DNA from 2 places in the Luteimonas sp. 3794 genome. Region 1 is predicted to be linked to the other one. Evidence: predicted binding sites of a transcription regulator. Region 1 holds the regulator's gene; the other holds the start of a gene.
The links. Region 1 encodes FliA, which starts transcription of late flagellar genes. Its sites were predicted from a motif close to TAAAGTTTNNCNNNCNNNGGCCGATAA; they were not measured.

Region 1 (9,012 bases):
CCGCGCTTCCCTCGCCGGAACAGGTGGCCAATGCCGACCTGGGCTGGGACGACCTGCGGCCGGTGGATCCGCTCGGCCTGGAAGTCGGCTACCGGCTGATCCCGCTGGTCGACAAGGCCCAGGGCGGCGAACTGATGGCGCGGATCAAGGCCGTGCGCCGCAAGCTCACCCAGGACGTGGGCTTTCTGATCCCGCCGGTGCACATTCGCGACAACCTGGAACTTGCGCCCACCGCGTATCGGCTACTGGTCCACGGCGTGCCGGTGGCCACCGCCGAAGTCCATCCGGACCGGCTGATGGCACTCGATTCGGGCGGCGCCCTGCATCCGATCGACGGCCTGCCCGGCAAGGACCCGGCCTTCGGCCTGGACGCGCTGTGGATCCTGCCGGTGCAGCGTGCCAATGCCGAAGCCGCGGGCTATACGGTGGTCGATCCGGCCACCGTGGTCGCGACCCATCTGTCCCACCTGGTGCGCGAGCAGGCGCCGGAACTGCTCGGCCACGAGGAAGTGCAGCAGTTGCTGGCCACCCTCGCGCGCAGCGCGCCCAAGCTGGCCGATGACCTCACGCCCAAGGCGCTGCCGCTGGCGGTGGTCGTACGGGTGCTGCAGAACCTGCTGATCGAACGCATCCCGGTGCGCCAGCTGCGCCGCATCGCCGAGGCGCTGGTCGAGCACGCCGCGCATACCCAGGACCCGGCGCAGCTGACCGCCGTGGTGCGCACCGCACTGGGCCGCTTCATCGTCCAGGAAATCGCCGGGCCGGCCGAGGAACTGCCGGTCTACACGCTGGCGCCGAATCTGGAACGCGTCTTGCAGGATTCTGCACAGGGCGGTGGCGCTGCACTGGAGCCGGGCCTGGCGGAACGCCTGCAACAAAGCCTGGCCACGTGCGCGGGCGAGCAGGAAGCCAGGAACGAGCCGGCGGTGGTGCTGGTACCCGGACAGGTCCGCGCCGCGCTGGCGCGCCTGGTCCGGCACAGCGTCCCCAACCTCTCGGTGCTGTCCTACAACGAAGTGCCGGAAGACAAGCGCTTGAAGCTCCTGGGAACGATCAATTGAACAGGTACTGGTCAGACGTGATGGACGACACAACGCAGCCGCGGGACCCCATGCAGGGTAGAACCGGCGCCACGCCGGGCTGCCCGCAGACCGGGCGCTGGCCACCACGTCGAGGACCGGTGCCCGCGACGGCGGATCCGGCCGCGCGGCGCATGCATCTCCCGCTGCCGCGTGTCACCCCCTGCAAGGGTCCGCCCCCCGACCCGTTGCCGTCCCTGCTCCGCCGCGTCTCGAACCACTTCTCACGCACTCCGAATTCCGGGCTCCCGACATGAAAATCCGCCGTTTCGTCGCCGCCGACATGCGTAGCGCCCTGCAAATGGTGCGCGAGGCGCATGGCCCGGACGCTGTGATCCTGTCCAACCGCCGGACCGACGAAGGCGTGGAGATCGTCGCGGCCAGCAATTACGACGAGGGCTACGTGCAGCGGGCCATCGAGGATGCGCAGCGCGACGCGCCCGCGGCCGCCCCGCCGCTGGCGACGATGCTGCGCGGCAGCCGCGCCATGCGCGACGACGAGGCCGCGCTGGCGCCGTCCGAACGCTGGCTGCGCGACCTCGCAGCCCCACCGGCGGCCCCGGCTGCGCCGACGCCGCAGCGGGCCGAGGCATCCGCTCGCACTGGCGCAACGCTGGCGGCGGCGCCCGTTGCCGTCGCCGCCGCGCAGGCTTCCGCGCCGGTACCGGCTGCGTTCGCCCCGCCGGCCGAACTGGCCCGCTTCGATCTCGATGGCCCCACCTTCGCCGAACTGCTGGCCGCCGGCCACCGCGACGACACGCCGGCCGCGCCGCGCACCGCAGCGCCTGTGGCCGCGGCACCGCGCTCCGCTCCGGAACCGGCGCGCGCGGCAGCACCCGCGCCCGTTTCCGCCGCGCTCACCCAGGACGACGGTTTTCCGTCGCCGAGCGCGCCCGAGCCGGCGGTCCTGTCGGCCGTGCCCAGCCTGCCCGTCCCCTCAAGTGACAGGGAACTGGCGCAGATGCGCGACGAGCTCGCGCAGATGCGCATGATGATCGAGCGTGAGATGGCCCGCCTCACCGACGAGCGCCTGCGCGGTTCGCCGGCGCGCGCCCAGGCCATGGAACTGATGGAGGATTACGGCTTCGACGCCGGCATCACCCGCGACACCGTGCTGCAGATTCCCGCCGACACCCCCGATTCCCGCGTGCGCGGCCTGATGCTCGCCCTGCTGTCCAAGCGCCTGCCGGTCTGTCCGATCGACCCGCTGAGCGAAGCGGGCGTGATCGCCCTCGTCGGTCCCACCGGTGCCGGCAAGACCACGACCATCGCCAAGTTGGCGGCGCTGTATGCGTCCCAGCACCAGGCGCGCGATATCGCCCTGGTGACGACGGACACTTCGCGCATCGGTGGACGCGAACAGCTGCACAGCTACGGCCGCCAGCTCGGCATCGCCGTGCATGAGGCCGACAGCGAAACCGGCCTGGTGCAGTTGCTGCAGAAGCTGGAGGACTACAAGCTGGTGCTGGTCGACACCGCCGGCCTGAGCCAGCGTGACCGTGCGCTGGCCGGCCAGCTGAACTGGCTGCGCGCCGCCCGCAACGTGCGCACCTTGCTGGTCCTGCCAGCCAATACCCATTTCGCCGATCTCGACGAGGTGGTCCGCCGCTTCGACAGCGTGCGCCCGCAGGGCGTGGTGCTGACCAAGCTGGACGAAACCGGCCGCCTGGGCAGCGCCCTGTCGGTCGCCGTCGACCACCAGTTGCCGCTGACCTGGGTCACCGATGGCCAGCGCGTGCCCGAAGACCTGCACCGGGCGAATGCCGCCCATCTGGTGCTTCGCCTTGAAGATCTGCGCCGCGATGCCGATAAGCCGATTGTCCCGGAACATACCCATGCCGTCGCCTGAGCTGCTCCCGATGTCCTCCGCGCCCTTCCAGCCCGTCCGCACCCTCGCCGTCACCGGCGGCAAGGGCGGCGTCGGCAAGACCAACGTATCGGCCAATCTGGCCGTCGCGCTGTCGGGCATGGGCCAGCGCACACTGCTGCTCGATGCCGACCTGGGCCTGGCCAACGTCGACGTGCTGCTGGGCCTGTCGCCCAAGCACACGCTGGCCGATCTGGTGGCCGGACGCTGCGAACTCGACGACATCATTCTCGAAGGCCCCGCGGGCGTGCTCGTGGTCCCCGCCGCTTCCGGGCGTCGCCACATGGCCGAGCTGCGTCCCGCCGAACATGCGGGGCTGGTGAACGTGTTCAACGACCTGCAGCGTGACCTCGACCTGCTGGTCGTCGACACCGCCGCCGGCATCACCGATTCGGTGCTGACCTTCTGCCAGGCCGCGCAGGACGCGATTGTCGTGGTCTGCGACGAACCGGCCTCGATCACAGACGCCTACGCCCTGATCAAGGTGCTGGCGCGCGAGCGTGGGGTGAACCGGGTGCAGGTGGTGGCCAACATGGTCCGCAGCCCGCAGGAAGGCCGCAACCTGCACGAGAAACTCTCGCGCGTGTGCGAGCGCTTCATCGGTGATGTGTCCTTGAACTATCTGGGCGCGGTGCCGCAGTGCGACTGGCTGCGCATGGCCGTACAGCGCCAGCAGGCCGTGGTCACCGCGTATCCGGGCAGTCCGTCGGCACGTGCGCTGATCGAGATCGCCCAGCGCGTCTCGCGCTGGCAGGCACCGACCGCGCCGCGCGGCCACGTGGAATTCTTCGTCGAGCGCATGTTGCGCCAGGGAGCAGTCGCATGAGCCTCGCCGCACGTCAGCAGTACCAGTCGGTGCAACGCGCCGTCGCCCCCGATGTCGATCCGCTCGTGCAGCACGCCGAACTGGTGCGCCGGATCGCCCATCACCTTGCTGCGCGGCTGCCGGCCAGCGTCGAGATCGACGACCTGATCCAGGCCGGCATGATCGGGCTGCTCGAGGCCTCGCGCAGCTACGACGCCGACCAGGGGGCCTCGTTCGAAACCTATGCCTCGATCCGCATCCGCGGCTCGATGATCGACGAGATCCGCCGCGGCGACTGGGTGCCGCGCTCGGTGCACCGGCGCGCCCGCGACGCGGCCTCGGCGATCCGTTCGATCGAGCAGAGCACCGGCCGCGCCGCGAGCGCCCACGAGGTCGCCGCGAAGCTGGAGATGCCGCTGGAGGATTACCAGCGCCTGCTCGAGGACGCCGCTCGCGGTCAGGTGCTGAGCCTTGATTCGCACATCGAAGACCACGGTGAGGTGGAACCGGTCAACCGCGGCGGCGGCCCCACGCCGCAGGAAAACCTGGTGCGTGGCGAATTCGGCCGCGAGCTGATGTCCGCGATCGGCCACCTGCCCGAGCGCGAGCAGCTGGTGCTGTCGCTGTACTACGAACAGGAACTCAATCTGAAGGAAATCGGCGCCGTGCTCGGCGTCAGCGAGTCACGCGTCTGCCAGATCCACGGCCAGGCCGTGGTGCGCCTGCGCGGCCGTCTCACCGCCTTCGAACTCGCCGATACCGGTTACGGTGCCGACGACTGATGTCACGCTCACTCTGGAGTCCGTTTTGAACAAGAACATCCGCATCCTGGTCGTCGACGATTTCTCGACGATGCGCCGGATCGTCAAGAACCTGCTGTCCGATCTGGGCTTCAACAACACGGTCGAGGCGGAAGACGGCAACAGCGCACTCGCCGTGCTGCGTCAGGACGCAGTGGAACTGGTCGTCACCGACTGGAACATGCCGGGCATGACCGGCATCGAACTGCTGCGCGAAATCCGCGCCGACCCCAAGTTCCGCGCCCTGCCGGTGCTGATGGTCACCGCGGAAGCCAAGCGCGAGCAGATCATCGAAGCCGCGCAGAACGGCGTGAACGGCTACATCATCAAGCCGTTCACCGCGCAGACCCTCGAAGAAAAGCTCGGCAAGATCTTCGAACGCCTGGGGACCGCGGCATGACCGCCACCGCCACCGAACGCAGCCAGCTCGCCACGCTGCTCCATGACGCCCTCGAAGCGCTCGAGCGCGGCGACGAGGACGGCTGGCGCCGGCAGATCGATGCGCTGGCCGCCGCGCGCGCGCGCAGCCTCGTCAGCGGTCTGGGACGCCTGGCCCGCGATCTTTCGCAGGCCCTCGACACGCTGCCGCCCACGCCGGCCGAGGGCAACGGACTCGACGACGCGTGTGCGCGCCTGGACCACGTGGTCGAGATGACCGAACAGGCCACCCATCGCACGCTCGACCTGATCGACGACAGCCGCGCGCTCGTGGCCCGGCTCAAGGAAGGTCCGCTCGACGACACCCAGACCGGTACCGTGGAATCGCTGCGCGAGAACCTGCGCGAGATGGCGCTGGCGCAGAGTCACCAGGACCTGGGCGGGCAGATCATCCGCCGCGTCGCAGGCATCGTGCGCGGCGTGCACGAAGGCTTCGGCGCGCTCGGCCTGCCGCCGAAGGAAGACAACGCGCGCGGCAACGGGCCGGCGGTGTCGGGGCTGGACCGCCACACCGTCGGCCAGAGCGACGCCGACGACCTGCTGTCGAACCTGGGGCTCTGAGCCATGCAGTCGCCCGACATCGTCGCCGACTTCGTGCTTGAAGCACGCGAACTGCTGGACGACCTCGGCGGGCAACTCGTTGGCCTGGAACAGACGCCCGATGATCGCGAGCGCCTCAATGCGGTGTTCCGCGCCTTCCATACGCTCAAGGGCGGTGCCGGCTTTCTTGGCGCGGTACCACTGGTGCAGTTGTGCCACGCCGCCGAGGAAACCCTCGGCATGGTGCGCGCCGGCCAGGCGGCGCTGCTGCCGCGTCACTTCGACGCCGCGCAGCAGTCGCTGGACTGGCTGCAGGCGATGGTCGATGCGATCGAATACCAGGACACCGTTCCGAGCGCGCCGGATGCGTTGATCGCCGGCTTCGCGCCGTTCGACGTTCCCGCGGCCGCGCCGGTGCGCGCTGCCGCGCCGCCCCAGGCCGCGCCCGCAGCCGGCGGCGACGGCATGATCACCGACGACGAGTTCGAGTCGTTGCTCGACCAGTTGCACGGCGAACGCGCACCGGGTCTGCAGACCGGTCCCGCCCCCGACCCGGGGATGATCGGCGACGACGAGTTCGAAGCCCTGCTCGACCAGCTTCACGGTGCCGGCGTGCCGGGCGCGTCTGTTGGCGTGGCGCCGACCGCCGCCGTCCCGCCTGCCGACGACATGATCGGCGACGACGAATTCGAGGCCCTGCTCGACCAGCTGCATGGCGGCGCCGCGCCGGGCACGGTCGCGGCGCCGGCTGCAGCTGCACCCGCGGCCCCGGCCGCCATCGCCCCGCCACCGCGTCGCCCGCCGCCGCCAGCCGCCAAGACGGATGCAGCGGCGCCGACGAGTGAGCGCGAACAGACCGTCCGCGTCGACACCAAGCGGCTCGATGTCATCGTGGATCTGGTCGGCGAACTCGTACTCGCACGCAACCGGCTCAAGACCCTGCGCACGCGCCTGCGCGACGAGGATCTCGACCGCGCGGTGACCACGCTCGACAACGCCACCGCGCGCCTGCAGAGCGCGGTCATGCGCACGCGTATGCAGCCGGTGGGCAAGGTGTTCTCGCGCTTCCCCAAGCTCGCCCGCGACGTGGCCCGCGCCCTCGACAAGGAAGTGGACCTGGACCTGGTGGGCGCGGAGACCGAGCTCGACCGCAACCTGGTCGAGGCGCTGGCCGATCCGCTGATCCATCTGGTGCGCAATGCCATCGACCACGGCATCGAGATGCCCGAATTGCGCGAAGCCACCGGCAAGCCGCGCGCCGGTCGCGTGCGTCTGAGCGCGCAGCAGCAGGGCGACTACGTCGGCATCGAGATCCAGGACGACGGCGCCGGCATCGATCCCGAACGCCTGCGTTCGAAGGCGCGCGACAAGGGCCTGATCGACGCCGAGTCGGCGGCCCGCCTGAGCGCCGAGGAATGCCTCAACCTGATCTTCATGGCCGGGTTTTCCACCCGCGACGAGGTCAGCGACATCTCCGGGCGCGGCGTCGGCATGGACGTGGTGCAGTCGCGCATCCGCGAGCTCGGCGGCCAGATCCAGGTGACCTCGGAACTCGGTCGCGGCAGCCGCTTCTCGCTGCGCGTGCCGCTCACGCTCGCCATCCTGCCGACCCTGCTCGTGCATGCCTCGGGCGATGCGTATGCGCTGCCGCTGGCACGTGTGCAGGAAGTGCTGCACGCGCCGTCGCGCACGGTGAACTGGTTCGACGGCCGCGCGGCACTCGACCGCCGCTCGCACACGTTGTCGCTGCTCGACCTGCGTCACTGGCTGGGCACCCCGGCGCCGGACACGACCCTGCTGACGATCGTCGTCCTGCAGCGCGGCGACAGCCGCTTCGGCCTGGTCGTGGACGAAGTGCGTGGCCGCGAAGAGGTGGTGATCAAGCCGCTGCCCAAGGCCCTGCGCGGCCTGCCCGGCTATGCCGGTGCGACGCTGATCGGCGATGGGCGTCTCGCGCTGATCCTCGACGTCGACGCGCTCCGCCTGCGCTGATCGCGGGCCGCGGCAGGTCCGCGCCCCATTTAAGTCCTTCCCGTTTCCGCCGATACCTAGCTCATGGACCTTTTCAGCGTCGCCGGACTCGTGCTTGCCCTGATCGCCATCCTGGGCGGCAGCGTGCTCAAGGGTGCGGGGCTGAGCGCGCTCTGGTCGCCCGCCGCCTTCCTGATCGTCATGGTCGGCACGGTCGCGGCGATAATGCTGCACACACCGGGCAGCACGCTGAAACACGCGTTCAAGATCGCCGGCTGGGTGGTCAAGCCGCCGGTGTCCGATCGCGCGGCGCTGATCGCGCAACTCATCGAATGGAGCAATGTCTCGCGCAAGCAGGGACTGCTGGGGCTGGAAAGCCACGTCGCGGCGCAGACCGATCCGTTCCTCAAGAAGGGCCTGCAGATGCTGGTCGACGGCGTCGAGCCCGAGGCCATCCGTCACATGCTGGAGATCGAACTGCAGGGCGAGGAACACCATGACCTCGCCGCGGCCAAGGTGTTCGAAGGCATGGGCATCTACGCGCCCACGCTGGGCATCGTCGGCGCGGTGCTGGGCCTGATCGCGGTGATGAAGAACCTCGCCGATCCGAGCAAGCTCGGCCACGGCATCGCCGCCGCGTTCACCGCCACGATCTACGGCATCGCCTCGGCCAACATGTTCTTCCTGCCGATGGCCGCCAAGCTCAAGAGTGTGATCGGCCGCCGCACCGGAGAGCGCGAGCTGGCCATCGAAGGGCTGATCGCGATCGCGCAGGGCGAAAACCCCCGCAACATCGAGGCTCGGCTCGCCGGCTTCCTGCACTGATCCGCAGACATGGCACGCAAGAAGGCCCACGAGGACCACATCAACCACGAAGCCTGGGCCATCCCCTATGGCGATCTGGTCACGCTGCTGCTCGCGTTCTTCGTGGTGATGTACGCGATCTCCTCCGTCAACGAAGGCAAGTACCGCGCCGTCGCCGCGTCGCTGGCCAGCGCGTTCAATGCGCCGCCGAGCACGCTCGACCCGATCCAGATCGGCGACAACCAGAAGGCGGAAGCCTCGATCGGCAAGCCCACGCCGGTGCCGCGTGGCGCCCGTGAAGGCCCGACCTCGCGCCCGATGCTCGACTCGCCGCTGCGGCCGATCCTGGAATCGAAACTGCGCGCGGACCGGATCGGCGACGGCGGCGCGGATGCCGCATCGATCGCGGCGGCGCGCGAGCAGCTTTCGGGCCTGGCCCTGCAGCTCGAAGACACGCTGTCGGAGATGGTCAAGGCGCGCCTGATCACCGTGCGTCGGTCCGACCTGTGGCTGGAGGTCGAGATCAACAGCGACCTGCTGTTCGCGAGCGGCTCGGCGACGCTGGAATTCCGGGCGCGCGAGCTGCTGGGGCGACTGGCTGTGGTGCTGCGCGATCTGCCCAATCCGATCCGCATCGAGGGCTATACCGACGACCGGCCGATCGCGACCGCCCAGTTCCCGTCGAACTGGGAGCTGTCGGCCGCGCGT
Region 2 (9,012 bases), on a different contig from region 1:
CGCGAGACTCAGCACACGGAGCCCGCGGGCGGCGGTGACCATGCGCGCATCGAGCGCAGCGTGATGGGCGATGGCGTCGGGCATCGATTGCTCCGGCGGGCGGTGCGGTCACGCTAGCGGATTGGTGTGGGGACTCAAAGTGTCACCGGGTAGAACCGCTGATCGCTCGGGCCTCCGATATGTTTTACGCGACCGTTCGCCCTCACCCCAACCCCTCTCCCAAAGGGAGAGGGGCTCGGAGTACGCGAGCGCCTGCTTCTTGAGCCCCTCTCCCCCTGGGAGAGGGGTTGGGGTGAGGGATGACGGTCGCAGCGATGTTTAAAAGAGCGAGACCCCAAGACGCTCCTGATTGAGCCCCTACTCCTCCCGCGTCCAATCCGACCCGCGCTTCGCCGGCTTTACCCCCGGACGTCCCCCCGTCTTCGGCGCAGGCTTGCCCGACGGCCGACTCTCCACCTTCTGCGCCATACGCGTCGCGAGCTGACCCGCCGCGCCGGCGAGTTCGTCGCGCAGCTTCAGGTAGCTGCCCAGGCGCCCCGGATCGAGCGTGCCCGCATCGACCGCCTCCCACACCGCGCAGCCCGGCTCGTCGCCGTGCGTGCAGTCGCGGAACCGGCATTGCGCGGCGATGGCTTCGACATCGGCGAATCCGCCGCCCGACAGATCCTCCTCGCCGGTCGGTTTGAGTTCGCGCATGCCGGGCGTGTCGATCAGGCAGGCGCCCGATGGCAGTGGAATCAGCGCGCGATGCGTGGTGGTGTGGCGGCCGCGGTCGTCGGTCTCGCGCACCGCGGCGGTCTTCATGCGCTCGGTACCGAGCAGGCTGTTGGTCAGCGTGGATTTGCCCGCGCCCGAACTGCCCACCAGCACCGCGGTCATGCCCGGCCCGAGCCAGCGGTGCAGCACCGCGGCACTGCCCGGGTCACGCGCGTTCACCGGCACCACGGCGACGCCGAGCCCGGCGATCTCGGTCAGCGCGGCCACGGCGGCGGCGATGTCGGCCTCGGGCTTGTCGGCCTTGGTCAGCACGATCACCGGCGTGCCACCGCCCTGCACCAGCAGCAGGTAGCGCTCGATGCGGCGCGGATTGAAGTCGGCGTCGAGGCCGCAGACCACCAGCACGGTGTCGATGTTCGCCGCGATCAGCTGCTGCTTGTAATGCTCGCCGGCTGCGGCGCGCTTGATCGCACTGCGCCGGGGCAGCATCGCGACGATGCGCTTGCCGTCCTCGACCAGTACCCAGTCGCCGACCGCGGCGCGGTCCTCCGGCGCGATCGTGCCCTTGCGGTAGCCGCTGCGGCGCAGCCAGTCGGGCAGCGATTCGACCGCGATCGCCTCGCCCGGCGCGCTGGCGACGAGATACCCGGAGCGGTGCTGCTCGACCACCCGCATCGGCAACGCCTGCGGATGTTCGGCCATCGTGTCGCCCCAGAGGCCCGAAGGGGCGCCGTCGAAGGGCCAGCCGATCGCGCGCAGGGCGAGGTCGGCGGCGGTCGGGTCGGCGGGGTTCAAGCGCGGCGTCGGGCGGTCGTCATGCGGCGGATTCTACGGGCGCCGGCCCTGCGCGCGTGAGCCGGACACTTTTGCCACTCGTCGGCCCTGGCCGCATTCACCCGTCGTTTCCGCTAGCATCGGGCGACATTCCCGCGCCGAGCGCCGCTGATGTCAGCCCCACTGAAGACCCGTGAACGCCTGACCGAAGTCCGGTACGAAATCCGTGGTGAGCTCGCGCGGCGCGCGCGGGAGCTCGAAGGCCAGGGCCGCACGCTGATCAAGCTCAACATTGGCAACCCCGGCGCGTTCGGGTTCCGCGCGCCGGATCATCTGCAGCGCGCGATCGCCGAGCGCATCCACGACACCGATCCCTATACCCACCAGCAGGGCCTGCCGGCTGCGCGCGAGACGATCGCCGCCTTCCATGCCGCGCGCGGCACGCCGGACGTGTCGGCCGACCGCGTGTTCGTCGGCAACGGGGTCAGCGAACTGATCGACATCGCACTGCGCGCGCTGCTCAATCCCGGCGACGAAGTGCTGGTGCCCTCGCCCGACTATCCGCTGTGGTCGGCGGCGACGATCCTCAATGACGGTCGCCCGGTGTTCTACCAGTGCAAGGCGGGCAACGGCTTCCTGCCCGATCCCGACGAACTCGAAGCGCTGGTCTCGCCGCGCACGCGCGCGATCGTGCTGATCAATCCGAACAATCCGACCGGCGCGGTGTATCCGCGAGCGCTGCTCGAGCGCATCGTCGCGATCGCCGCCAAGCACGACCTGCTGCTGCTGTGCGACGAGATCTACGACGGCATCACCTACGACGATGCGCCGTTCGAACCGATCGCGCCGATCGCAGGCCCCGTGCCCTGCGTGTCCTTCGGCGGCCTGTCCAAGGTGCACCGCGCCTGCGGCTGGCGCGTGGGCTGGGCGGTGCTGTCGGGAGACGAGGCGCGCAGCCGCGATTTCCGCAACGCGATGGATCTGCTTGGTGCGCTGCGTCTGTGCGCGAACGTGCCGGGGCAGTTCGCGATCGAGGCCGCCCTGACCGGCGTTGACACGATCAGCGCCCTGTGCGCGCCCGGCGGCCGTCTGCACGAGGCACGCCGCGCGGTGATCGAGGCTTGCGACGCGAGCCCTTACCTGCAACTCGTCGCGCCGGCCGGTGCGCTGTACGCGTTCCCCGGCATCGCGGAAGAATTCACCCAGGGCTTCGACGACCACGCATTCGCGCTGGAACTGATGGAAGCCGAAGGCGTGCTGGTGGTGCCGGGCAACAGCTTCAACGTGCCCTACCGCAACCATTTCCGCGTGACCCTGCTGCCCGAACCCGCGCAGCTGCGCGAGGTGTTCGCGCGCATCCATCGGGTGCTGGAGCGGCAGATCACCGACGTCCGCAAGGTCGTGCCGCTGGCCAGGCGCCAGATGCGCGTGGCCGGATGACCGCGCCGCGCCGCTATCTCGCGCTGGGCGACAGCTACACGATCGGCGAAGGTATCTCCGCCGAGGACCGCTGGCCGGTGCAACTGGCCGATGCCCTGCGCAGCGAAGGCATCGCGCTCGACGCGCCCGAGATCATCGCGACCACCGGCTGGACGACCGACGAACTCGACGCGGCGATCGACGCCGCGGCGCCGGTCGGCCCCTTCGATCTGGTGAGCCTGCTGATCGGCGTCAACGACCAGTACCGCGGCCGCGTCGTGTCGGAGTACACGCCCGCGTTCGAGGCCTTGCTGCAGCGCGCGATCGGCTTCGCCGGCGGCGATGCAGCGCGCGTCTTCGTACTCGCGATTCCCGATTGGGGCGTGACCCCGTTCGGTGCGCATTCCGGCCGCGACGTGGCCGCGATCGCGCGCGCGCTCGATGCCTACAACGCCGCGTCCGCAGCGATCTGCACCGCACGCGGCGTCGCGTTCGTCGATATCGCACCGGTCAGCCGCGCACACGGTGGCGAAGCGGAGATGCTCGCCGACGACGGCCTGCATCCGTCGGCTGCGCTGCATGCCGAATGGATGCAGCTGGCGTTGCCGGTCGCGCGCGGCTTATTGTCGCGGGCATGACTGCGACCACTTCCGACACCACGCCGCTCTCCACTGCCCCGTATCCGCGCGAGGACGCCCGCAACATCGCGCGCGCCTTCCTGCCCAAGCACGTGCTGGGCAACCGCTACGACTACTACTACACGCTGACCAAGCTGCGCACCGATCCGCTGTATCCGGGCGTGCTGCAGGCGCTGCGTCCGACCTCCGCACCGGTGCTCGATCTGGGCTGCGGCCTCGGCCTGCTCGCGCATGCGCTGCGTGCAGACGGGCAGGCGCTGCCGTTCACCGGCGTCGACATCGACGCGGCCAAGATCCGCCGCGGCCGCGAAGTCGCCGCGCGCGCAGGGCTGGCCGACGTGCAGCTCGACGTGCTCGATCTCGGCGTTGGCCTGCCCGCGCACCAAGGCAGCGTCGCGATCCTCGACGTGCTTCAGTACCTGTCACCCGACCGCCAGCGCGAGTTGCTCGACAACGTGATCGCGATGCTGGTGCCCGGCGCGCGTCTGGTGATCCGCAGCGGTCTCAGTGATGACACGCCGCGCAGCCGCACCACGCGCATCACCGATCGCCTCGCGAATTTCGCCGGCTGGATGCAGGAGCGCGCGAAGAGTTACCCGACCGCCGACGGCCTGCGCGGCCAGCTCGAGGGCGCGGGCCTGCAGACGATGCTGCGCCCGCTCTACGGCGACACGCCGTTCAACAACTGGTTGATCGTCGGCACCCGCACATGATCGCCCGCGACGGCCTGCCGCACGCGCCGATGCTGGCGCTCGACGATCCGTCGTGGACCACGCTGCGATGCGCCTACGGCGATGCGCGCGGCATCCCGGCGCTGCTGGCCCAGCTCGACGGCGCGCACGAGGACGGCTGGCAGAGCGAACCCTGGAATGCGCTGTGGTCGGCGCTGTGTCATCAGGGCACGGTGTACAGCGCCTCGTTCGCCGCGGTGCCGCACATCGTGGCACTGCTCGCCGAGGCGCCGGAACGCGCGACGTCGAGCCACTTCGTGCTGCCGGCCAGCATCGAACTGGCGCGCGCCGCGCACGACGCGGAGATTCCCGAACACCTGATCGACGGCTACGTCACCGCGCTGGCGCGACTGCCGCTGCTGGCCGGCCTCGTCGCCGCGCCCGACTGGAGCGAGCTGATGTGCATCGCCGCACTGGCCGCGACCGCGGCCGCCACCGGGCAGCACGCGGTCGCGGAGCTGTTGCTGGAGGCCGACGATATCGACGCGACGCTGGCGTGGTTGCGCGAAGAGTGACGCCGGTTTCGGGTTGATCGATCGCGTGCGATGGCAGCACCCCATGTTCGGCTGTGTGCTGCCCATCCAACGCAAGTGCGCCGCTGCGAGCGCCCGATCCGACATTTCTTGCGCGCACCGCCCCTCACCCCAACCCCTCTCCCTGAGGGAGAGGGGCGCAAGCCGCCCACCGACACGTTTCGGAGGATGAGCAGAGCGCCATGAAACCCGTCGCCTGTCGCAACCCGCAACTGATGCGTCACACCGCCTGATCCGGCAACACCGCCCGCAATCCCTTCGCCCGCATCCGCGCGAGCACACCCTCGATCATCGCGACATTGCGGCCGTGTTTCGCACCTTCGTGCAGCAGGACGATCGCGCCGGGTGCGAGGTCGGCGTCGATCCGCGCGACCACGTCATCGACATCCGCCTTCACCGCATCGAACCCGCGCGCGTTCCAGCCGACGCGCGCCAGACCCGCATCGTGCAGCGGCGCATGCACGAACGGATTGGTATGCCCGACGACCGAGCGGAACCACACCGGTGCATGCCCGGTGATGTCAGTCAGCGTGCGCTGGCAATCCAGAATCTCGCGCCGCATCCGCGCCGGGCCCAGGGCCCAGAACATCGCCTGCGGATGGGTCTGGCTGTGGTTGCCGATGCCGTGGCCGCGGGCAGCGATTTCGCGCACGAGCTCCGGTCGCGCGGCGGCGCGTTCGCCGACCAGGAAGAACGTCGCCTTCGCATCGTGCGCGTCGAGCAGATCGAGCAGCGCGCGGGTGTCATCAGAGGGCCCGTCGTCGATCGTCAGCCACACGCCGTCGCCCGGCAGCCGCGTCAGCACCGGGCCGTAGAGCCGCGATGCCGGCGCCAGCACGCCCCACAGGCACAGCGCATGGCTGAAGAGCAGCAGCGGCAGGCCGAAGCGCCAGCCCAGCTGCCACCAGACCAACGCGATCAGCACCTGGGAGGCGATCAGCAGGGGCAGCCACAGCTGCGGATGACTGGGCGGACGATGCACGGACATGGCGCGCATGATGCCACCGGCACCGCTGCGCACCCCTGCGCTGCGGACGCGGACAACACGGTTCGAGACTTGCATCGCAGGCCGCGCGGTACCATGTGGATCGTTCCCGCACCCCGGATTCCTGCCATGTCCCTCGACCCCGCCCTCCGCACCCGCATCGACACCCTGCTGCAGGGCAACCGGGCCGTGCTGTTCATGAAGGGCTCGCCGACGACCCCGCAATGCGGCTTCTCCGCCAAGGCGATCTCCGCGCTGGAAGCGGTGGGCATCGAGTACGCGACCGTCAACGTGCTCGAGGACGGCGAGATCCGCGAAGGCATCAAGGTCTACGGCGACTGGCCGACGATTCCGCAGCTCTACGTCGACGGCGAACTCGTCGGCGGCAGCGACATCATCGAGCAGATGGTAGGCAGCGGTGAACTGCACGGCCTGTTCGGCGTCGCCCCGCCCGACCGCACCCCGCCGTCGATCTCGATCACCCCGGCCGCGCGCGAGATGATCGCCAAGGCGGTGGGTGATGCCGGTGGCGACTACGTGCTGCAGGTCGACATCGACGGCAACTTCCGCACCCGCCTGCAGCTCGCCCCGCGCAGCGCGTCGGGCATCATTGCCCAGGCCGACGGCATCGACGTGCAGTTCGACCTCGCCGGCGCACGCCGCGCGGACGGCATGACGATCGACTTCGCCGACGACATCCGCGGCCGCGGTCTGGTCATCGACAACCCGAACGCGCCCAAGCCCGTGCAGGACATCAGCCCGGCCGATGCCAACGACCGCCTCGCCGCCGGCACGCTGACCCTCGTCGACGTGCGTCCGCCGGACGAGCGCGCCACCGCCAGCGTCGCGCGCCCGTTCGAAGTGCTCGACGGCGACGCGATCACCCGCCTGCAGCAGCTGCCCAAGGACACGCCGCTGGCGTTCCTGTGCCACCACGGTGGCCGCAGCCAGCAGGCAGCCGAGCATTTCCGCAATCAGGGTTTCACGCAGGTCTACAACGTCGTCGGCGGCATCGATGCCTGGAGCGACAGCGTGGACGGCGGCGTGCCGAAGTACTGAGTCCGGCCCGCGCGGTCCGTCTTCAGCATGCCGGGCTCAAGTCGCGCGTGGGGCGGCCGATATGACAATGTCCGCATCCGGGCGTATGCCGCGCCCATGCCCGTGAACCCAAATGCCCCCATCGTCGTCTCCTTCAAAAACCGCACGCATGCGTGAGACGCCGGGCGGTGCCGAGGGGGCGATCGGTTCCGAGGCGCTGGTGGCGTTGTTCTCCGGCGCGCACGATCCACTGCGACTGCTCACCGCCTTCGCCGACGGCGTGGCCGGTCTGCATGACGAGCTGGGTGGACTCGGCCGCTACCTGCAGTCGGCACGCCGCGCGGAGGACTGGCCGGCGTATGGGCGGGCGATGCGCCAGCTCATCGACAAGTACATCCGCACCGTCGAGCTGAACGCCGCGCCACCTTCCGCCGATGCCCGGCTGCTGCGGCTGCGCGGCCTGCTGCAGCACGCAGTCGGCAGCGGACTCACCGCGTTGCTGCGCAACGAGCCCGCGCTGGCGAATGAAGCGACCGCGCTGGCGGCGGCCCTGGGCGAATGGACGCCCGACCAGGACCTCGGCCCGCTCTCCTGGACGCTGACCGACCTGTGCACCCGCATCGGCGAACACGCCGAGGATGCCGAAGAGCAGGTCTCGCTGCTGCTCGGCCTGTTCGATCTGCTGCTGGAGAACGTCGGCGAGCTGCTGGACGAGAAGAGCTGGCTGCACGGTCAGATCGGACAGATCCGCAGCCTGCTCTCCGGGCCGATGAGCCGCTCGGCGATCGAGGATGCGCGCAACGAACTGCGTCAGATGCTCTACCGGCAGACGCTGCTCAAGAACGGCATCGACGAGTCGCGCACCGCGTTGCGCACCATGATGGGCAGCTTCGTCGAGAAGCTCGACGGCATGGCCGCCCAGACCGGCGAGTACCAGGATCGCCTGGCCGGCCACGCCGCCCGCATCCGCGAAGCGCGCAGCATCGGAGAACTCAACGGACTGCTCGATACCGTGCTCGAGGACACCGGCCGCATCCAGGCACGCGCGCTCCGCGCACGCGATGACCTGGTGGCGGCGCGACGCGAGCTCGAGGAAAGCGAGCGACGTCTCGCCCAGATGGAGCAGAAGCTCAGCGATGCCGCCGGGCTCGCGCGCGAGGACGAACTGACCGGCTGCCTGAATCGCCGCGGCTTCGACGAGGCCTTCGAACGCGAGGCCGCGCGCGCGCGGGTGGACCGGCCCTTGTGCGTGACCCTCGTGGACCTCGACGATTTCCGTCGCCTCAATGCGGTCCACGGCCATCTGGGCGGGGACGCAGCGCTGCGCCACTTCGTGGACGTCACCCGCCTGACCCTGCGCGACGACGACATCATCGGGCGCTTCGGCGGCGAGGAGTTCGTGATCCTGATGCCGGCCACGACCCTGCCGCATGCCGTGGCTGCGATGGTGCGCCTGCGCGCCGTGCTCTCGCACCGCCCACTCGTCTACGAAACCACCCGGATCGCGGTCTCGTTCAGTGCCGGTGTCGCCCTGCGGGGGGCCGGCGAATCCTTCGAATCGCTGCTCAAGCGCGCCGACCAGGCCATGTACCGGGCCAAGCGCGCAGGCAAGGATCGCACCATGGCGGCGATGACCTAGGCAGGCGTGCTTCGGTCCGCCGGCGGCCGGATCGTGCCGTGCGCGCGACCCGCTACACTCCGGCGTCCGCAACGAAGGGAACCGCATGCTGCCGGGCTGGGTACTGCTGCTGGTGTCGCTGGGCTATGCCGCATTGCTGTTCGCGGTGGCCTGGTACGGCGACCGGCGTCCGCTGTCCCCGGACCGGCCCTGGCTGCGCACGGCGGTCTACAGCCTGGGCATGGCGGTGTACTGCTCGTCGTGGACGTTCTACGGCGCGGTCGGCAGCGCGGCCCGGCAGGGCCTGGGCTATCTGCCGATCTATCTCGGACCGCTGCTGTTGCTGCTGTTCGGCTGGCGCATCCTCGAGCGGCTGGCGCTGATCGCGCAGTCGCAGAACACGGTGTCCATCGCCGACTTCATCGCCTCGCGTTACGGCCGCTCACAGCGGCTGGCGGCGATGGTCGCGCTGATCGCACTGGTCGCGGCGGTCCCGTATCTGGCGCTGCAGTACAAGGCGGTGGCGATCAGTCTCGGTGTGCTCGGCGGGCCGGACGAT

Region 2: J2X52_RS02720 (GGDEF domain-containing protein) is a predicted target of FliA. The motif match lies at 6,893-6,919, and genes of this name have one in related genera.

Annotation. Positions count from the first base shown of each region.
Region 1 is NZ_JAVDVJ010000002.1:220,903-229,914, reverse strand. Features, by position in the region: gene flhA (flagellar biosynthesis protein FlhA) at 1-1,061, shown strand, start outside; gene flhF (flagellar biosynthesis protein FlhF) at 1,333-2,928, shown strand; gene J2X52_RS04640 (P-loop NTPase) at 2,915-3,772, shown strand; gene J2X52_RS04635 (RNA polymerase sigma factor FliA) at 3,769-4,533, shown strand; gene cheY (chemotaxis response regulator CheY) at 4,559-4,951, shown strand; gene J2X52_RS04625 (protein phosphatase CheZ) at 4,948-5,550, shown strand; gene J2X52_RS04620 (chemotaxis protein CheA) at 5,554-7,521, shown strand; gene J2X52_RS04615 (flagellar motor protein) at 7,585-8,325, shown strand; gene motD (flagellar motor protein MotD) at 8,335-9,012, shown strand, end outside.
Region 2 is NZ_JAVDVJ010000001.1:609,182-618,193, reverse strand. Features, by position in the region: gene J2X52_RS02760 (flavohemoglobin expression-modulating QEGLA motif protein) at 1-84, opposite strand, end outside; gene rsgA (ribosome small subunit-dependent GTPase A) at 358-1,512, opposite strand; gene J2X52_RS02750 (aminotransferase class I/II-fold pyridoxal phosphate-dependent enzyme) at 1,663-2,931, shown strand; gene J2X52_RS02745 (SGNH/GDSL hydrolase family protein) at 2,928-3,548, shown strand; gene J2X52_RS02740 (class I SAM-dependent methyltransferase) at 3,545-4,261, shown strand; gene J2X52_RS02735 (hypothetical protein) at 4,258-4,794, shown strand; gene J2X52_RS02730 (polysaccharide deacetylase family protein) at 5,033-5,809, opposite strand; gene grxD (Grx4 family monothiol glutaredoxin) at 5,927-6,856, shown strand; gene J2X52_RS02720 (GGDEF domain-containing protein) at 7,005-8,474, shown strand; gene J2X52_RS02715 (PAS domain-containing hybrid sensor histidine kinase/response regulator) at 8,560-9,012, shown strand, end outside.